2 regions of the Kitasatospora sp. NPDC001683 genome follow, and region 1 is predicted to be linked to the other one. Evidence: riboswitches for the same ligand, from Rfam matches in the RefSeq annotation. Region 1 holds a riboswitch; the other holds the start of a gene.
The links. Region 1 has a riboswitch for glycine ahead of gcvP (aminomethyl-transferring glycine dehydrogenase). Riboswitches for the same ligand answer to the same signal wherever they lie in the genome.
Positions count from the first base shown of each region.

Region 2: it holds a riboswitch for glycine, as region 1 does, so the genes downstream of both, gcvT (glycine cleavage system aminomethyltransferase GcvT) here and gcvP (aminomethyl-transferring glycine dehydrogenase) in region 1, are expected to answer to the same signal.

Region 1 is NZ_JBSFGK010000017.1:97,112-107,408, reverse strand. It holds gene ACWCYO_RS12320 (MerR family transcriptional regulator) at 1-43, shown strand, start outside; gene ACWCYO_RS12315 (SanA/YdcF family protein) at 140-862, shown strand; gene ACWCYO_RS12310 (DNA polymerase IV) at 921-2,306, shown strand; gene ACWCYO_RS12305 (MFS transporter) at 2,469-3,959, opposite strand; partial or broken gene ACWCYO_RS12300 (DUF2382 domain-containing protein) at 4,138-4,554, opposite strand; partial or broken gene ACWCYO_RS12295 (PRC-barrel domain-containing protein) at 4,954-5,328, opposite strand; glycine riboswitch at 5,552-5,655, shown strand; gene gcvP (aminomethyl-transferring glycine dehydrogenase) at 5,894-8,794, shown strand; gene ACWCYO_RS12285 (DUF5999 family protein) at 8,952-9,143, opposite strand; gene ACWCYO_RS12280 (hypothetical protein) at 9,617-10,192, opposite strand.
Region 2 is NZ_JBSFGK010000041.1:18,463-28,759, forward strand. It holds gene glyA (serine hydroxymethyltransferase) at 1-371, opposite strand, end outside; gene gcvH (glycine cleavage system protein GcvH) at 455-832, opposite strand; gene gcvT (glycine cleavage system aminomethyltransferase GcvT) at 933-2,054, opposite strand; glycine riboswitch at 2,285-2,389, opposite strand; gene ACWCYO_RS22190 (enhanced serine sensitivity protein SseB C-terminal domain-containing protein) at 2,596-3,393, shown strand; gene ACWCYO_RS22195 (enhanced serine sensitivity protein SseB C-terminal domain-containing protein) at 3,509-4,468, shown strand; gene ACWCYO_RS22200 (ABC transporter permease) at 4,928-5,917, shown strand; gene ACWCYO_RS22205 (ABC transporter substrate-binding protein) at 5,984-7,765, shown strand; gene ACWCYO_RS22210 (ABC transporter permease) at 7,865-8,875, shown strand; gene ACWCYO_RS22215 (ABC transporter ATP-binding protein) at 8,872-9,981, shown strand; gene ACWCYO_RS22220 (ABC transporter ATP-binding protein) at 10,016-10,297, shown strand, end outside.

The DNA.
Region 1 (10,297 bases):
TCCGGCGGACGAGCTGGCGCAGCGGCGCAACCGGGCGGTCTGACGGAGCAGGCGTTTCACGGGGCCGTGGGCCGGGACGGGGAACCGTTCCGGCCCACGGCCTCGTCGTGTTGCCTGGAAACGATCGAGGGAGGGGCACGTGGAGGTCGGCACCGGGATATCGGGGTTGCTGCGGCGTCGGGCCGGGGGGCTGCGGGCGCGACTGCGGGAGCGCCGGACGCAGCGCAGGGTCTTCCAGGCGGCCACGCTGCTGTGCTCGCTGGCGCTGGCGCCGAGCGCCTGGCTGTGGTTCGCGGCGGGGGACCGGGTGGGCACGGTGGAGAGCGCGCCGTCGGCGCCGGTGGCGGTGGTCTTCGGAGCCGGGCTGGACCAGGGCAAGCCGTCGCCGTACCTGGAGCACCGGCTGGTGGCCGCGCTGGACCTGTACCGGGCGGGCAAGGTGAAGGCCCTCCTGGTGACCGGGGACAACGGGCGGATCGAGTACGACGAGCCGGACGCGATGTACCGGTACCTGACCGAGCACGGGGTCCCGGGGGACCGGGTGGTCCGGGACTACGCGGGGTTCGACACCTGGAACTCCTGCACCCGGGCACACCGGATCTTCGGGGTGGACCGCGCGGTGCTGGTCAGCCAGGACTTCCACGTCCGGCGGGCGCTGGCGCTGTGCGAGGCGGCGGGCATCCGCTCGTACGCGGTCGGGGTGCCGGAGGTGCACGACAGCACCTGGTTGTACGGCGGGCTGCGGGAGGTCGCCGGGGCGGGCAAGGCGGCGGTGAACGTCTGGCTGCGGCCGGACCCGGTGTTCCTCGGGCCCCAGGAGGACGGGATCCCGAAGGCGCTGGCCCGGGCGGCGCAGCGGTAGCGCCGGGGCGTCGGCCGGGTTCGTACGCACTGTCGGACCCGTGCGCGATGATCGGCGGGTGCGATCTCTGCCGAGCATCATCCACCTCGACATGGACGCCTTCTTCGCGGCGGTGGAGCAGGCGGCCAAGCCCAGCCTGCGCGGCAAACCGGTGATCGTCGGCGGGCTCGGCGGGCGCGGGGTGGTCTCCACGGCCTCGTACGAGGCGCGGAAGTTCGGGGTGCACTCGGCGATGCCGATGGCGCAGGCGCGGCGGCTGTGCCCCAACGCGGCCTTCCTGACCGGGCGCTTCGAGGCGTACCGGCAGAACAGCGAGATCGTGATGGGGCTGCTGCGCGAGCTGTCGCCACTGGTGCAGCCGCTGAGCCTGGACGAGGCCTTCGTCGACCTGGAGGCCGGTCCGTACGGCCCGGTGCTGGCGGAGGCGGACCACGAGACCGGGGAGCGGCTGGTGCTCGCCCTGGCGGAGGACCTGCGGGCGGACATCCAGCGGCTCACCGGGCTGACCGGTTCGGTCGGGGCGGCGGGCTCCAAGCTGATGGCGAAGATCGCCTCCGAGCAGGCCAAGCCGGACGGACTGGTGCTGATCGAGCCGGGGGAGGAGCGGGCGGTGCTCGGCCCGATGCCGGTCCGGGCGCTGCCCGGGATCGGGCCGGCCACCGAGCAGGTGCTGCGCCGGGCGGGGCTGAGCACGGTGGCCGACCTGGCGGAGGCGGGGGAGGCGGAGCTGGTCCAGCTGCTGGGGCGGGCGCACGGCGCCGGGATCTTCCAGATGTCGATAGGGCTGGACGAGCGGCCGGTGGTGGCGGACCAGGACGCCAAGTCGGTCTCGGTGGAGGACACCTACGAGGTGGACCTGGCCGACCGGGACCGGGTGCTGCGCGAGGTGGAGGCGCTGGCCGGCCGGTGCGTACGGCGGCTGCGGGGGGCCGGGCGCTCGGGGCGGACGGTGGTGCTCAAGGTCCGGCGGTTCGACTTCTCGACGCTCACCCGCTCGGAGACCCTGGGCGGGCCGACCGACGACCTGGCGGTGATCACCGCGACGGCGCGGCGCCTGGCCGAGCAGGTGGACATCACCGGCGGGGTCCGGCTGCTCGGTGTGGGGGTGACCCAGCTGGCCGACTACACCCAGGAGGACCTGTTCGCGCAGGCGCTGCGGGAGGAGGCGGCCGAACACGCCGAGGCGGCCGAGGCGGCGGAGGCCGAGGAGGAGCCGGAGGAGGCCGTGGCGCGGCGCTGGCTGCCCGGGCAGGACGTCCACCACGCCGAGTTCGGGCCGGGGTGGGTGCAGGGCAGCGGGGTCGGGCGGGTGACCGTGCGGTTCGAGACGCCGTGGAGCGGGCCGGGGCGGGTGCGGACCTTCGGGGTGGACGATCCGGAGCTGGAGCCGGCCCGGGCGCTGCCGCTTCGGAAGCCCGGGGAACCCGGCGCGGAAGGGGTCTGAAGCGGGTGGAGGGGTGTGGAACGCGGAACGGTCCCACCCGGTAGGGAGTACCGGATGGGACCGCATACCGTGCCGGACTCCGGACGGTCGTGATGCCCTCGCGACCGAGCGGAGGCCGGGGCCCGCGCGTCCTGTCCCTGAGCGCGCGGGCCGGACGCCTCGTCAGGCGTCGGTCTTGGCCAGCTCGGGGCTGGAGGCCTGCTGTGCCGGGTCGCCGATGACGGCGGTGGCCGGCTTGACGGTGCGGATCAGGAAGGGGACGGCACCGGCGATGATGCAGACGACGGCCGTGGTCCAGAACGCGTGCTTGTAGGCGTCCAGGGTGGGCAGCACCACCGGAAGCTTGATCGGGAACTTCATGGTGTCGCCGGTCAGGATGGCGGTCATCACGGCGGTGCCGATCGCGCCACCGACGGTGCGGAGCACGGAGTTCATGCCGTTGGCGATGCCGCTCTGCTCGACCGGGACGGCGCCGTTGATGAAGGCCGGCATCGCGGCGAAGGCGAGGCCGATGCCGAGGCCGAAGATCGCGGAGGCGGTGTAGATGTCGCCCTCGTGGCTGTGCCGCAGGGCCAGGTAGGCCATCGCGATCGCGCCCAGGACGCCACCGAGGACCAGCGGCAGGCGCGGGCCGCGGCGGGCGATCAGCAGGGCGCCGACCGGGGCGGCCACCATCGAGCCGATGGCGGACGGCAGCAGCATCACACCGGCGTGCAGGACGGTCGCGGTGAAGCCGTAGTGGGCCAGCTTCTCCGGGGTCTGGGCGAAGTTGCTGATGACCATGAACGAGCCGTACATGCCGAAGCCGATGAGCAGGCCGGCCAGGTTGGTGAAGGCCACGGCCGGGCGGGACATCATCTTCAGGTCGACCAGCGGGTGCGAGACCTTGGTCTCGATGATGCCCCAGATCAGGGCCACCACGGCGGCGACGGCGAACAGGCCGAGGGTCTTGGTCGAGGTCCAGCCCCAGTGGTTGCCCTGGCTGACCGCGACCAGCAGGGCGGAGAGCCAGCCGGCCAGGGTGAGGGCACCGAGCGGGTCGGCGCCGCCCTCCTTGTCGGTCACCGGGTCGGACGGGACGCGGAAGGCGACCAGGGCGACCGCGATCAGGCCGAAGACCAGGCCCATCCAGAAGATCGACTTGTAGTTCCAGTGCTCCAGCAGCAGGCCGGTCGCGACCAGGCCGAGGCCGGAGCCGACGCCCATGGAGGCGCTGATGGCGGCGACGCCGCCGGTCACCTTCCGCTTGGGCAGCTCGTCGCGGACGATGCTGATCGCCAGTGGCATCACGCCACCGCCGGCGCCCTGCAGGACGCGGGCGACGACCAGCCAGGTGAAGGAGTGGGTGCTGACCGCCAGGGCCGAACCGGCGACCAGACCGGCCAGCGAGATCAGCAGCATGGGCTTGCGGCCCCGGAGGTCGCCGAAGCGGCCCAGCAGGGGAGTCAGCACGGCGGCGGACAGCAGGTTGGCGGTCATCAGCCAGGTGATGTTGGAGCCGGAGACGTCCAGTTCCTTGGCCAGCGACGGCAGGATCGGGACGACCGCGGTCTGCACCACGCTGAACGACAGCATCGCCAGGATGAGGGCCGGCAGGACCCGGGCGTTGCTCTGCTTCTCGGCCGCGGTGGTGGGCTGTGGTGCCTCACTCACGGTTGCTTCCTCCCGTACATAGTGAATGAACTGAAGTAACTGTGCCGGAAGATAGTTCAGAGTGTCAAATATCGAGTGGTTAAGGCTTGGCAAAGCTGAACGGTTCGCCTGCGGTGGACGGCACGCCGAGGGCCCCGGACGGGGTCCGGGGCCCTCGGGCAGGCCGTTGGGCGGGTGATCAGGTCAGGGGGCGCAGACTCGACCGGGAGCCGTTGGCGATCGGTTCGGCCGCCGAGCCGGGCGGGGTGGTGGCGGTGGGGGTGCTGTCGTGGACCTCGACGTGTTCGCGGCGGAGTTCGTCCCGGACCACCTCCTCCGCGGTGTAGCGCTCGACCACCAGGCGGACCCGCTCGATCGGGACGAGGTACTTGCGGACCACCGGTCGTTCCTCACGGAGGGCGACCTCCTCCACCGTCTCGGCGATCTCCTTCTCGGTGAGGGAGACGCGCTCGGCGTCGTTGACCGGCACCCGCTCCACCCGGACCCGTTCGCGGCGCACCGAGACGCGGCGCTCGACCTGCTCGCTGGTCACGTACTTGCGCAGCTTCGCGGTGCCCACGACGTGCCACTCGGAGGTGATGTCCAGCCGCTCCTCCCGGCAGGTGATCTCGACCGGGCCGGTGGGTGTCGAGGCGGCGGCGGTGCCGGCCGGGGCGGGGGCGGTCGTGGCCGGGGCGGGGGTGGTCGGGGCGGGGGCGGTTGTGGTCGGGGCGGGGGCGGGGGCGGGGGCGGTTGTGGTCGGGGCGGGGGTGGTCGGGGCGGGGGCGGTCGTGGCCGGGGCCGGGGCGGGTCGGCGATTCAGCTCGACGGTGGGTGTGGGGGACGGGGTGCCCGCGGTCGCCGTGTTGCCCGTGGCGGCGGGTGTGGGGGTGTTGGGGGTCCGCACGTTGGCCTCCGTGGCGGGGTCGGGGCTGGTGGCGGTGGTGGTCGTCGCCGGGCGGGGTTCGGGGGAGCGGAAGGCGGGCGGCTTGGTGGCTGCGGCGGCCGACGTGCTGCCGAAGTCGAGGTCGGGCTGGGTGGCCCGGCCGGGCTCCCCGGAGGCCGGGCGGCCGTCCGCCGGGGTGTCGAGGCCGTAGTAGCGGTAGAGCTGGAGCTCCTGGGCGGGCGACAGGTGTTGGCCCACGCCGAAGTCCGGCGAGTCCTTGACCAGCGACTTGTCGTAGGGCACCCGGAGTTCGTCGCCGGAGAACTCGCTCGTGGTGAGCGGGACGAAGGCGTCCCGGCCGAAGATGCCGGTCCGGACGGCCGCCCACTCCGGCTGCCCGGTGGCGTCGTCCAGGTACACCTCGTCGACCGTGCCGATCTTGTCTCCGTTGCGGTCCACCGCCTTGTGGCCGATGAGGTCGCGGGGGTCGATGTCGGTCTGCACGCTTTCCTCCAGTGCGCTGCGCCTGCGGAACTCCCGCAGATCGGCGGCCGGAGCACCCGTTCCGGGCGCCACTTCACACCAAAAGGCATGAATCGGACGGACGCGACCGGGGTGCGGCCGGACGGGTCCGCGCTGGGCCGTCCGGGGGACGCGCGTAGATCTCGAGTGACCGGACACACCCGTGATCGGAAGGCCTCCCGCTGGTACCCTGGGCGGCGACCGCCGAGCCCGCTCGGGAGAGTCCCCGACGGCGAAAACCGCTGGTCGGGGCGCCGAAGGAGCAACTCCTCCCCGGAATCTCTCAGGCATCCGTACCGTGCGGGATAGGTCACTCTGGAAAGCAGGGCAGGGGCGTCGGCGCGGGAGCCGGCGATCACCACCCTCACCGACGGTGCAAGCCGACGGAGCGCCACAGCGCGACGTGCGGGCGAAGCTCTCAGGTCCCGATGACAGAGGGGGAGGCCTTTCGGGTCCGCCCGCCCCAGGCCGGTCCGCTGTCCGCAGCGGGGTTGGCCGGCCGGCGTGCGCACCCCCGCCGGTCCGTGACCAGGAGGCCTCGACCACCATGAACGCCCAGCCGAACGCGGGACGCCCCACCGGCGCCTCGACCCTCACCGAGCTTGAGCTGGCCAGCCCCTTCGAGAACCGCCACATCGGCCCCGACGCCGCCGCGCAGGAGAAGATGCTGGCGTCCGTCGGTTACGGCTCGCTGGACGAGCTCGCCGCCACCGCCGTTCCCGAGGCCATCCGCTCCATCACCGCCCTGGACCTGCCCGCCGGCCGCAGCGAGGCCCAGGTCCTCGCCGAGCTGCGCGAGCTGGCCGGCCGCAACCAGGTGCTCCAGCCGATGATCGGCCTGGGCTACTACGGCACCTTCACCCCGCCGGTGATCCTGCGCAACGTCATGGAGAACCCGGCCTGGTACACCGCCTACACCCCGTACCAGCCGGAGATCTCGCAGGGCCGCCTGGAGGCGCTGCTCAACTTCCAGACCCTGGTCTCCGACCTGACCGGCCTGCCCACCTCCGGCTCCTCGCTGCTGGACGAGGGCACCGCGGCCGCCGAGGCGATGGCGCTGGCCCGCCGCGTCACCAAGGTCAAGGGCGGCGTCTTCCTGGTCGACGCCGAGACCCTGCCGCAGACCGTCGCGGTGATCAACACCCGCGCCGTGCCGACCGGTGTCGAGGTCGTCGTCGCCGACCTGTCCGAGGGCATCCCGGCCGAGATCGCCGAGCGCGGAGTCTTCGGCGTGCTGCTGCAGTACCCGGGCGCCACCGGTGTGGTCCGCGACCTCGCCCCGGTGATCGAGCAGGCGCACGGGCTGGGCGCGATCGTCGCCGTCGCCGCCGACCTGCTGGCGCTCACCCTGCTCAAGTCCCCGGGCTCGCTGGGTGCCGACATCGCCTGCGGCACCTCGCAGCGCTTCGGCGTGCCGATGGGCTTCGGCGGCCCGCACGCAGGCTACCTGTCGGTGCGCGCCGAGTACGCCCGCTCGCTGCCCGGCCGCCTGGTCGGCGTCTCCGTCGACGCCGACGGCAACCGCGCCTACCGCCTGGCGCTGCAGACCCGCGAGCAGCACATCCGCCGCGAGAAGGCCACCAGCAACATCTGCACCGCCCAGGTGCTGCTCGCCGTGATGGCCTCGATGTACGCCGTCTACCACGGCCCGGACGGCCTGGCCGACATCGCCCGCCGCACCCACCGCTATGCCGCCGCCCTCGCCGAGGGCCTGCGGGCCGGCGGCGTCGAGCTGCTGCACGGCGAGTTCTTCGACACCGTCACCGCCGTCGTCCCGGGCCGCGCCGCCGAGATCGCCGCCGCCGCCCGCGCCAACGGCATCAACCTGTACCAGGACGGCGCGGACCGGATCTCGGTCTCCACCGACGAGACCACCACCCGCGAGCACCTGGCCGGCGTCTGGGCCGCGTTCGGCGTCCCCGCGGTCGAGGTCGCCGAGGCCGCCGACGCGCTGCCGGCCGCTCTGCTGCGCGAGGACGAGTACCTGACCCACCCGGTCTTCCACAGCCACCGCTCGGAGACCGCCATGCTGCGCTACCTGCGCCGCCTGTCGGACCGGGACTACGCGCTGGACCGCGGCATGATCCCGCTGGGCTCCTGCACCATGAAGCTCAACGCCACCACCGAGATGGAGGCGGTGACCTGGCCGGAGTTCGGCCAGCTGCACCCCTTCGCGCCGGTCGACCAGGCCGCGGGCTACCTGACCCTGATCCGCCAGCTGGAGCAGCAGCTGGTCGAGGTCACCGGCTACGACGCCGTCTCGATCCAGCCGAACGCCGGCTCCCAGGGCGAGCTGGCCGGTCTGCTGGCCGTCCGCGCCTACCACCACGCCAACGGCGACGCCCAGCGCGACGTCTGCCTGATCCCGTCCTCGGCGCACGGCACCAACGCCGCCTCCGCGGTGATGGCCGGCATGCGCGTCGTCGTGGTGAAGACCCTGGTCGACGGCGACGTGGACGTCGAGGACCTCAAGGCCAAGATCGAGCAGCACCGCGACAACCTCGCCGTGCTGATGGTCACCTACCCGTCGACCCACGGCGTGTACGAGACCCAGATCACCGACATCTGCGCCCTGGTGCACGAGGCCGGCGGTCAGGTCTACGTGGACGGCGCCAACCTGAACGCGCTGGTCGGCCTCGCCAAGCCGGGCAAGTTCGGCGCGGACGTCTCGCACCTGAACCTGCACAAGACCTTCTGCATCCCGCACGGCGGCGGCGGCCCGGGCGTCGGCCCGGTCGCGGTGCGCGCCCACCTGGCGCCGTACCTGCCGAACCACCCGCTGCAGGAGGAGGCCGGCCCGGCCACCGGCGTCGGCCCGATCTCGGCCGCGCCGTGGGGCTCGGCGGCGATCCTGCCGATCTCCTGGGCGTACGTCCGGCTGATGGGCGGCGAGGGCCTCAAGCACGCGACCCAGGTCGCGGTGCTGAACGCCAACTACATCGCCAAGCGGCTGGCCCCGCACTTCCCGGTGCTCTACACCGGCCCGGGCGGGCTGGTCGCGCACGAGTGCATCATCGACCTGCGCCCGCTGACCAAGGAGACGGGCGTGACGGTGGACGACATCGCCAAGCGCCTGATCGACTACGGCTTCCACGCGCCGACGATGTCCTTCCCGGTGGCCGGCACGCTGATGATCGAGCCGACCGAGTCCGAGGACCTGCACGAGATCGACCGGTTCTGCGACGCGATGATCGAGATCCGCGGCGAGATCGACAAGGTCGGCTCGGGCGAGTGGGCGGCCGACGACAACCCGCTGCGCAACGCCCCGCACACCGCCGCCGCGCTGGCCGGTGACTGGGCGCACGGCTACTCGCGGCAGGAGGCGGTCTTCCCGGCGGGCGTGAACCCGGCGGACAAGTACTGGCCGCCGGTGAGCCGGATCGACGGCGCGTACGGCGACCGCAACCTGGTCTGCTCCTGCCCGCCGCTGGACGAGTACGGCGTCTGATCCCGATCGGACGGGCAAAGGGCAGGGCTCCGGCGGAACGATTCCGCTGGGGCCCTGCCCTTTGCGTCGCGCTTCGTGTCGTCAGGGGCGGCGGCTGCCCCGCGGGGCGGTCCCGGGGCCGTACGGTTCCGGCCGTACGGGTCGGGGCCGCGCGGGCTCAGGCCGCGTGGGCGACCGAGCGGCGCGGGGCGATCACCCGGCCGTCGGGCAGCAGCTCTCCGGTGTCCTCGAACAGGACGACGCCGTTGCAGAGCAGGCTCCAGCCCTGCTCCGGGTGGCAGGCCACCGGCACGGCCGCCTCGCGGTCCTCGGACTCGGCCGTCGGGCACTCAGGACGGTGCTGGCACATACGCGTACCCTCGCTTCGCTCTGCGATCCTCCCCGTGGTGCGGTCCCCGGAGGTCGAGCCGTCCGGAGCCGCCGCGGTGGTCGGATCCTGTCCGCGCGCCGACCAGGTGTGGAGCGGCGCTCAAGTGGGTAGGACAGGTGGTCCTTCCACGCTGGTTCCCAGTGTCGGCATCCGCGGACCCGCGCGCAGCGATTTCGTGACATGCGCCACAACTCCCGGGTAGAGATCACCCGTTCAGGTGGGGCCCGGCGGAAATCGCGCACCGGTGGGTCAGCCGGGGCATGGTCCGGTGGGGCCATGGCGGGTGACCCGTCCGGGTGGTGGCCGTTCGGGTGAGGCCGTCAGGGGGCGTCGGAGGATCGGGGGGTCGGGGCGTCGGGACGCACGGCGAAGGGCCGCCGGGCGTGCTGCCCGGCGGCGGGTGGGGATTTCGGCTTTTCGTGGGTGCCGTGGGTGCCGTCGGTTCCGTCGGATCAGGAGGAGCCGAGCAGCAGTGGTGGTCCGGCGAGCGGTGTGCGGGCGAGCAGCGGGAGCAGCTCGGCGGCCGGGTAGGCGCGGTGCGCGGTGACCCCGAGCGGGGCCGGGGCCAGCGGGATCAGCAGGTCGGCGGACGGGCCGGTGTCGGGGCTGTGCAGCCAGAGCGCGGTGGCGTACTGGCCCGGGAAGGTGAGCAGTCGGGGCTGGCAGCGGGAGCGGGAGCCCTGGGCGAGCTGCCAGGCCTCGCGCAGCGCCCGGACGGTGGAGGAGAGGTACGGGCCGGCGGTGAAGTGGGAGAAGGTGTGGCCCTCCGGGCCCTGCACCACCTCGGCGGCGGCGGCCACCTCGGGGCCGTCCTTGATCAGGAAGCGCCAGCCGGTCCGGCGGGCGGCGGGCAGCTCGGGATGGGGGCCGTCCAGGACGTGCACCGCGAGCGGGTGCGCGGGGAGCAGTGGACCGGTCGGGTGACGCAGCGCTGCGGCGGCGGGCTGGCGCAGCGCGGTCTCCGAGTCGAGCGCGCCCAGGACGGCTCGCAGGGCGCTCGGCGGGGGCTGGGGGGTCTGCAGGGTCATGGCGGGGTCCGCCTCTCCAAGCGAGATCGGCGTGCGAGTGCGGCATACCGGCGCGGCGCGGTGCGTCGACGGTGACGGGGCCCGGCCTTGTCCGGTTGTGCAGGA
Region 2 (10,297 bases), on a different contig from region 1:
CCGTGGGCCAGGTTCAGGCCCAGGATGGTGTCGCCCGGCTGGATCAGCGCGAACATCGCGGCGGCGTTGGCCTGCGCGCCGGAGTGCGGCTGGACGTTGGCGTGCTCGGCGCCGAACAGGGCCTTGATGCGGTCGATCGCGATCTGCTCGACCACGTCGACGTGCTCGCAACCGCCGTAGTAGCGGCGGCCGGGGTAGCCCTCGGCGTACTTGTTGGTGAGCACCGAGCCCTGGGCCTCCATGACCGCCACCGGGGCGAAGTTCTCGGAGGCGATCATCTCCAGGGTGGTCTGCTGGCGGTGCAGCTCGGCGTCGACCGCGGCGGCGATCTCCGGGTCGAGGGCGTGCAGGGACTGGTTGAGAACCGTCATGGTGGGGTCTTCCCGGGAGGAGGAGAGCTGAGGGACGGTGGGGGCGGGCCGGCGTGCGCGCGGCCCGCCCGGTGCCGGGCTGGTCAGCCGGCGTGGGTGAGCGCGTCGTACTCGTCGGCGCTGAGCAGCTCGTCGGTCGACTCGACCCGGACCTTGAACAGCCAGCCGGCCTCGAAGGGGGCGCTGTTGACCAGGCCGTTGTCGTCCAGGACGTCCTGGTTGACCTCGGTGACCTCGCCGGTCACCGGGGAGTACAGGTCGCTGACCGACTTGGTCGACTCCAGCTCGCCGCAGGTCTCGCCGGCGGTCACGGTGTCGCCGACCTCGGGCAGCTGCACGTAGACGATGTCACCGAGGGCATCGGCGGCGTGCTTGGTGATGCCGACCGTGGAAATGCCGTCCACGGCGGCGGTCAGCCACTCGTGCTCCTTGGTGTACTGCAGGTGCTGGGGGTTGCTCATGGCGTCATTCTCCAGGATGGGAAGCGGGTACGACGCAGCGGGCCGCCGCACGGACGGCTCCGACGTGCGTGTATGGGAAATCGAGGGGGCTGCGACGGCCTCAGCGGGCGCGCTTGTAGAACGGCAGCGCGACGACCTGAACGGGCTCGTGCTTGCCGCGCACGTCCACCGCGACGGTGGTGCCGGGCGCGGCGTGGGCCGCGTCCACGTAGGCCATCGCGATCGGCTTGCCCAGGGTCGGGGACGGCGCGCCCGAGGTGATCCGGCCGATCGGGGCGCCGTCGGTGGAGACCACCGTGTACTCGGCGCGCGGCACGCGCTTGCCCTCGGAGACCAGGCCGACCAGCACCTTCGGCGGGTTGCTCTCGGCCGCGGCGGCGGCCTGCTCCAGCGCCTTGCGGCCGACGAAGGCGCCCTCGTTGGTGGTCTTGTCGAAGCGGACGACCCGGCCCAGGCCGGCGTCGAACGGGGTCAGGTCGGTGGACAGCTCGTGCCCGTACAGCGGCATGCCCGCCTCCAGGCGCAGCGTGTCGCGGCAGGACAGGCCGCACGGGACCAGGCCGTGGCCCTCGCCGGCGGCGGTCAGCGCCTGCCAGATCGGCTCGGCGTCGACCGGGTGGCAGAAGATCTCGAAGCCGTCCTCGCCGGTGTAGCCGGTGCGGGCCAGCAGCACGTCCTTGCCGGCCACCTTGGCCGGGAGGATCGCGTAGTACTTCAGGCCGGGCAGGTCGGCGTCGGTGGTCTCCGCCAGGATGCCGGTGGCCTCCGGGCCCTGGACGGCGATCAGCGCGTAGGTGTCGCGGTCGTCGGTGACGACGGCGTCGAAGCCCTTGGCGCGGGCGATCAGCTCGTCCAGCACCAGCTGGGCGTTGGAGGCGTTGGCGACCACCAGGAAGGCGTCCTCGCGCAGGCGGTAGACGATCAGGTCGTCCAGGATGCCGCCGTCCTCGGCGCAGATCATGGTGTAGCGGGCGCGCAGCACGCCGAGCGCGGAGACGAAGCCGACCAGCGCGTGGTCCAGCATCTCGCCGGCCTGCGGGCCGGTGACGGTGATCTCGCCCATGTGCGAGAGGTCGAACAGGCCGGCCTTGGTGCGGACGGCGAGGTGCTCCTCGCGCTCGCTGCCGTAGCGCAGCGGCATGTCCCAGCCGGCGAAGTCGGTCATGGTCGCGCCGAGGGCGCGGTGCAGCGCGTCGAGCGCGGTGAGGCGGAGGGACGACATGGCCAGGAACTCCTCGGTCGGGGCACTCAGGGGTGCGCGCGCCGGAACCGGACCCGCTCGGGACCGACCCTGCGCGCGGGCATGCGGCGGCGTGGGTCTCCCCATCTGTCGTCGAACCTGAGAGCTTCACCGCCCACCTGCCCGAAGCTGTTTCCAGCTTGCGGGACAGCATGGCGGCTTGCACCGTGGGTGGGCGCGCGACAGGGCCGTGCGCCGCTTTCCAGATGTGCCTAACCCGCGCGGTAGGGGGGCCTGAGAGATTCCGGGGAGGACTTGCTCCTTCGGCGCCGGCTGTGCCCCCTGAGGGGCACTCCGGGCTCTCCCGCGCGGGTTCGAGCGGCCGGTGTGGAGTTGTGGGGGCCCGCGGCGCATGCCGTCGGACGCGCACATCATGGCACGTCCGCGCGGAGGAGGGGAGGGGGGACCCGGTCACACGGTGCGGCGGACCCGGTCACACGACGTGCGTTCGAAGCCGAGCCCTAGAATCTGCCCGTCGGCACAGCAGTGGGCGGCCGACCGGCAGAGGGCGGTTCAGGCGCGCATGGGGTACCCGGTGGAGCAGCAGCAGGGGTGGGGCGGGCCGGAGTCGGCGCCGTCGGGCGGTGCGTGGCCGGCGAACGAGCTGGAGCAGGTGCTGACGGCCGCGCTGGGCGACCCGGGGGCGACCCCGCGGGTGATCGAGGTGCTGGCCCGCAGCCAGGTGTGGATCCCGCTGCCGGCCGGGGGCGACCCGAACGGGCAGTCGCTGGACCTGCCGACCGTCGAGCTGGCGGGGGCCCCCTACGTACCGGTGTTCTCATCGCAGGAGGTGTTCCTGCAACAGGCGCCGGGGATGGCCTTCGCGATCGCCCCGGCCTGGGAGTTCGCCCGCGGGCTGCCGCTGGGCGTGGGCATCGCGGTCAACCCGGAGGCGGCGGTGGGCATCCCGGTGCCGCCGCAGGGCGTGGCGGAGCTGCGCCGCGGGCCGCGGGACGACCGCTGGGAGCAGCAGCCGGACGCGCCGACCGGCGGCCGGGTGGCGCTGCGCGAGCCGGTGCCGGGTGAGGACCCGGAGCACTTCCTGGCCGCCTGCCGGGCCGAACTGTCGGCCCTGCCGGGGGTGTTGACCGCGCGCCGGGCGCTGGCCAGCATCGAGGGCGAGCCGACCGTGATGTTCGTGGGCGTCCAGCTGGACCCGGTGGCCCCGGCCGACCCGGGTGCGGTGAACGAGGCGCTCGGGCGGGCGCTGGGAACCGCGCCGCTGCCGGGTGGCGTCCACCTCGTGCTGCTCGACCTCGCCGACGACCCGGTGGTCGAGTGGCTGCTGACCCAGGTCATGCCCTTCCACACGCGGGCGTGAGCGGGGATCCTTCGTAGGCACGTCGCCGTGGCGGTGGCCGGTGCCGCGCCATAGGGTGCGTGCAGGCGGCTGACGGGCCGGCGGGTTCAGGAAAGAGGCGCGGCGAGGTGGGCGCATGAGTGCGGTAACGGGAGCGGGCGGGGCGCCGGGGCCCTGGGGCCAGGCACCGGCCGGGCGCCCGGGCGCGGATCCGGGCGCGTTGGAGCAGGCCCTGCGCGAGGTCGCGCCGGAGCGCTGGGACGCGTACGAGCGACTGCTGCACGCGCTGGCCGAGGGCCAGGTCTGGATGCTGCTGTGGCACGGCAGCCCGGGCAGTCCGGACGCCCAGTACGGGAACATGGAGATCAGCGGCCACGGCTACGCGCCGGCCGTCACCTCGCCCGAGCAGTTGACGGCCTCCGGCTGGGCCCGGGCCCACGAGGTCATCTCCGGGCGGGAGATTGCCGCCTCGCTGTACCGCACCCGCTGGGGCCTGTGGCTCAACCCGCACGCGCCGGGCGGCGGGGTCGGGGTGCCGTGGGCGGACCTGCGGCGGATCGCCGCGGGCCTGGACCGGCTGCCGGCCGGCCCCTTGAAGCTGAGCGAGCCGCAGGTGAACGCCCAGCAGTTCTTCGCGCTGCTGGAGCGGCAGGCGGGCGAGGTGCGCGCGGTCCGGGCGCTGCGCCGGGCCTGGGTGCAGCCGTCGGTGGGGGAGCCGTACCTGGCGATCGGCCTGGACCTGTACGAGAGTTCGCCGCCGGCGGTGGAGGCGGTGCGGGCGCTGATGCAGCGGGCGATCGCGGTGGCCCCGGAGGGGCTCGCGGTGTCCACGGTGGCGATGTCGGACGAGTACGACCCGGTGGCGCTGTGGATGCGCGCCAACGCGCGGCCGTTCTTCGACCGGGAGGCCGGTCGCCCGCCGACCGGCCCGTACCCGCCGGTGCCGCCGCCGTACCCGGGGCAGTCGATGCCGGGGCAGCCGATCCCCGGGCAGTCGATGCCGGGCTATGCCTACGGCACCCAGCCGCCGGCGCCGGGTTGGGGCCGGCAACCTCAGCAGCCCCAGCGGCCGTGGCCCGGATACCCGGGCCGCTGATTGCCGAACCCGTTGTTGTGAAAGCCTCGGGCAAGAAGCCGACTTGATCCCTGATCAGGTCGGCTTCGGTGCTTTCGGGACGAATTTTCCGGCCTTGGCACCGGCACATCTTGACATGGCAGTTACAGCCGTGTGAAGAGGGATATGCCAAACGGCGGGAAGGTGCATGCGGGCAGATCACAGTTGGGCATCTGTCGGTTGTCAGGGCTGGCGCAAGCCAGTTCGGATGACAGAGAGTTCTGCGCAACGCATCGCGCGTACTGGAAACCCCACGAAGGTGAACGCGCACGCCGACCGCTCGATCCATGCGACGCCCATCCCGCGTGGAGGCAGTACCCCGTGCACGACGTACTGCCGCGAACACCAGCTCCTAGCACCTCCGCACGTCCGCAGCCGTACCGCCGAACCGGCGCCCGGCACCCGTGGGCCGGCCACCGTCGGCGAGGGGACCAACTGACCATGACCGCACCCATGACAACCGCCGGGAACGAACCCGAGGCGCCCGCCTCCCCGAGCCCGGCCAAGACGATCGAGGGCCGCTCCCTCGGTCGGATCGCCTGGACCCGCTTCAAGCGGGACAAGGCCGCCGTCGCCGGCGGCATCGTGGTGATCCTGCTGATCCTCCTGGCCGTCCTGGCCGGGCCGATCGAGTCCGTGTTCGGGCTCGACCCCGACGCGTCGAACACCGACCTGCTGGACGCCGACCTCGGTGGAATCCCGCTCGGCGACTGGGGCGGGATGAGCGGGGACCACCCGCTCGGCGTCGACCCGCTGCAGGGCCGTGACCTGCTCGCCCGCGTGATCGACGGCTCCTGGGTCTCCCTGCTGGTCGCCTTCGGCGCGACCGTGCTGTCCAACACCCTCGGCACCGTGCTCGGCGTGATGGCCGGCTACTACGGCGGCTGGGTGGACACCCTGATCAGCCGGCTGATGGACGTCTTCCTGGCGTTCCCGCTGCTGCTGTTCGCCATCGCGATCTCCGCCTCGCTCCAGGGCGGCGCGTTCGGCCTGCACGGCCTCCCGCTGCACATCCTGGTGCTGATCTTCGTGATCGGCTTCTTCAACTGGCCCTACATGGGCCGGATCGTGCGCGGACAGACCCTCTCGCTGCGCGAGCGGGAGTTCGTCCACGCGGCCCGCAGCCTCGGCGCCCGCGGCCCCTTCATCCTGTTCAAGGAACTGCTGCCGAACCTGGTCGGCCCGATCCTGGTCTACTCGACGCTGCTGATCCCGACCAACATCCTCTTCGAGGCCGGTCTGAGCTTCCTCGGCGTCGGCATCCAGCCCCCGCAGTCCTCCTGGGGCGGCATGCTCGCCGACGCGAAGAACTACTACCAGGTGGACCCCCAGTACATGGTGGTCCCCGGCCTGGCGATCTTCATCACCGTGCTCGCGTTCAACCTGCTCGGCGACGGGCTGCGTGACGCCCTCGATCCCAAGAGCAACTGACCCAAGAGCGACCGATCCTGAGTCAGTACCCTCCCTCCTCCACACCTCAAGGGGTTGATCCCACCCATGCGTAGGTCCCGTACCGTCGCGTTGACCGCCGCGGCCGCCGCCGCGGTCCTGGTCATCACCGGCTGCTCGTCCAGCTCGAAGAGCGGCAGCGGCTCGTCCTCCTCCTCGGCCGGCTCCAACGACGCGAGCGGCGGTGGTGCCGACGCGGCCACCAAGCAGATCGTCAACGCCTCGGACAAGAAGGGCGGGACGGTCACCTTCGAGATGAAGGGCACCCCGGACTCGCTCGACCCGGGCAACACCTACTACGCGTACATCTACAACTTCTCGCGCCTGTACGCCCGTCCGCTGACCACCTTCAACCCGGCCGCCGGCGCGGACGGCAACAAGCTGGTCCCGGACCTCGCCGAGTCGATGGGCCAGCCCAGCGCGGACGGCCTGACCTGGACGTACAAGCTGCGCGCCGGCCTGAAGTACGACGACGGCACCCCGATCACCTCCAAGGACGTCAAGTACGCCGTGGAGCGCTCGAACTACGCGCCCGAGGTGAACTCCAACGGCCCGACGTACTTCCACGACCTGCTGGTCGACAACCCGACGCCGTACCAGGGTCCGTACAAGGACAAGACCGGCGACCTGAAGTCGATCGAGACCCCGGACGACACCACGATCGTCTTCCACCTGCAGCACCCCTTCGCCGACTTCGACTACCTGGTCAGCGCCCCGCAGACCGCGCCGGTCCCGCAGGCCAAGGACACCGGTGCCGACTACGTGAAGCACATCGTGTCCTCCGGCACCTACAAGTTCGAGACCTACGAGGACGGCAAGCAGGCCGTCCTGGTGCCGAACACCAACTGGGACAAGAGCACCGATCCGATCCGCAAGCAGCTGTCGGACAAGATCGTGCTCAAGATGAACATCGACCAGGCCACCATCGACAAGGACCTGCTGGCCGGCAACGCCCAGGTCGACCTGGTGGGCGGCGGCGTCGACCCGCAGACCCAGGCGCAGATCCTGCGCGACCCGAAGCTCAAGGCCAAGACCGACAACGCCTACGGCGGCCGCCTGGTCTACATGGCGATCAACACCAAGGTCGCGCCGTTCGACAACATCGACTGCCGCAAGGCCGTCCAGTACGCGATCGACAAGGTCGCGGTGCAGACCGCGCTCGGCGGCCCGATCCGCGGCCAGGTGGCCAACACCGTGCTCCCGCCGGACATCCCGGGCCACCAGGACTTCAACCTGTACGAGACCCCGGGCAACAAGGGCGACCAGGCCAAGGCCAAGGACTCGCTGAAGGCCTGCGGCAAGGACGGCGGCTTCAGCACCGTCCTGACCGCCCGCACCGAGCGCGCGACCGAGGTCGCCGCGGCCACCCAGATCCAGGCGCAGCTGAAGAACGTCGGCATCAACGTCGAGATCCAGCAGTTCCCGCAGGGCAAGTACCTGACCGACTCGGCCGGCGCGCCGCAGTTCACCCAGGACCACAACATCGGTCTGATGATGATGCAGTGGGGTGCCGACTGGCCGACCGGCTACGGCTTCCTGCAGCAGATCGTCGACGGCCGCGCGATCAAGCCGTCCGGCAACAGCAACCTGGCCCAGCTGAACGACCCGGCCGTCAACAAGATGATCGACGACGCCGCCGTCAACCCGGACAAGGCCGCCCGCGAGAAGATCTACGCCGACATCGACAAGAAGGTCATGGAGTCCGCGGTGTACGTCCCGCTGACCGACTACAAGGTCTTCCTGTACCGCCCGGACAGCGCCACCAACCTCGCGTCCAACCCGGCCTGGTCGGGGGAGTACGACTACCTGAACATCGGCACCACCAAGTAAAGAGCCTGGCTCCGCATCCCTGAAGGCAGGTGAAGGCAGCGGCGCCCGCCGCCGTCCGGCAGATCCCGGACGGCGGCGGGCCGCCGGAGCCGCCCAACTGTGTTTGCCTACATCGTTCGCAGGATCCTCGCGGCCGCGGTGCTGCTGCTGGTCGTCAGCGCGGTCACCTTCGCGATCTTCTTCCTGCTCCCGCGCATCGCCGGCGAGACCACCGACCAGCTGGCCGCGCAGTACATCGGGAAGAACCCGTCGCCCGAGGCGATCGCGGCGGTCAAGCAGAACCTCGGCTTCGACCAGCCGCTGTACACCCAGTACTGGAACTTCCTGAAGGCGCTGGTCAGCGGCGCAGAGTACAAGTTCGGCCCGGAACCGGCCACCTGCCACGTGCCCTGCTTCGGCTACTCCTTCAAGAACCACCTGGAGGTCTGGCCGGAGATGACCAGCCGGATCCCGGTCACCATCTCGCTCGCCATCGGCGCGGCGGTGCTCTGGCTGATCTCCGGCATCACCACCGGCGTGATCTCCGCCCTCAAGCCGCGGTCGATCTTCGACCGGCTCTCCATGGGCGTCGCCCTGGCCGGCGTCTCGCTGCCGGTCTTCTTCACCGGCGCCCTGCTGCTGACGGTGTTCAGCTACGAGTGGCCGATCCTGGACAACCTGCACTACGTCGACTTCACCGAGGACCCGCTGATGTGGGCCCGCAACCTGATCCTCCCGTGGATCTCGCTGGCCTTCCTCTACTCCGCGCTCTACGCCCGGCTCACCCGCGCCGGGATGCTGGAGACGATGAGCGAGGACTACATCCGCACCGCCCGGGCCAAGGGCCTGGTCGAGCGCAAGGTGGTCGTCAAGCACGGGCTGCGCTCCGCGCTCACCCCGATCGTCACCATCTTCGGCATGGACCTCGGCCTGCTGCTCGGCGGTGCGCTGATCACCGAGCAGGTCTTCTCGCTCAACGGCGTCGGCCAGTTCGCCGTCCAGGCGATCACCGACAACGACCTGCCCAAGGTCCTCGGCGTCACCCTGCTCGCCGCCTTCTTCATCGTCGTCTGCAACCTCGTGGTCGACCTCCTGTACGCCCTCGTCGACCCCCGCGTGAGGCTCTCGTGACCGACCTCCAGAAGACCCCGGCGGACGCTCCTGCCGAAGCTCCGGCCGACGCCGCCCGGGCGGACGCCGCTCCCGCTCCGCTGGGAGACCCGTTCCTGTCCGTCCGCGACCTGCGGATCCACTTCGACACCGACGACGGCCTGGTCCGCTCGGTGGACGGGGTCAGCTTCGACCTGCACAAGGGCCGCACCCTGGGCATCGTCGGCGAGTCCGGCTCCGGGAAGTCCGTCACCTCGCTCGGCATCATGGGCCTGCACCGCTCCAAGCGGGCCCGGATCAGCGGCGAGATCCTGCTCGACGGCGAGGACCTGATCGCGGCCGGACCGGACCGGGTGCGCCAACTGCGCGGCCGCGAACTGGCGATGATCTTCCAGGACCCGCTGACCGCGATGCACCCGTACTACACGGTCGGCGCGCAGATCATCGAGGCGTACCGGGTGCACCACCCGAAGGCCTCCAAGAAGGAGGCGCGGGCCCGGGCGATCGAGATGCTCGACCGGGTCGGCATCCCCCAGCCCGACCGCCGGCTGGACGACTACCCGCACCAGTTCTCCGGCGGCATGCGCCAGCGCGCGATGATCGCCATGGCCCTGGTCAACGACCCCTCGCTGCTGATCGCCGACGAGCCCACCACCGCCCTGGACGTCACCGTCCAGGCGCAGATCCTGGACCTCATCCGCGACCTCCAGGAGGAGTTCGGCTCCGCCGTCATCATCATCACCCACGACCTCGGGGTGGTCGCCGAGCTCGCCGACGACATCCTGGTCATGTACGGCGGCAAGTGCGTCGAGCGCGGCCCCGCCGCGAGCCTCTTCGACGCGCCCGAACACCCCTACACCTGGGGCCTGTTGGGCTCGATGCCGCGACTGGACCGGGAGCTGCAGGAACGGCTCGTGCCGGTCAAGGGCACCCCGCCCAGCCTGATCAACGTGCCGTCCGGCTGCGCCTTCCACCCGCGCTGCCCGTACGCCGCCCTGACCGGCGGGCGCTCCACCAGCGAGCTCCCGCTGCTGGCCGAGGCCACACCCGGGCACCTCGCCGCCTGCCACCTGTCGGCCGACGAGCGGCACCGCATCTTCGCCGAAGAGATCGCGCCCCGGCTGTGAGCCCGGCCCCGTACCACCTTTCTGGAGAGAACCGATGACGGACACTCAGGGGGCCACCATCCCTTCCCCGGCGCCCGCGCCCGAGCGCGAGCCGCTGCTGAAGGTGACCGGCCTGACCCGGCACTTCCCGATCCGCGGCGGACTGCTGCGGCGCCAGACCGGCGCGGTGCGGGCCGTCGACGGCATCGACTTCACCGTCAACGCCGGTGAGACGCTGGGCGTCGTCGGCGAGTCCGGCTGCGGCAAGTCCACCATGGGGCGCCTGGTCACCCGGCTCGACGAACCCACCGGCGGGAAGATCGAGTTCGAGGGCACC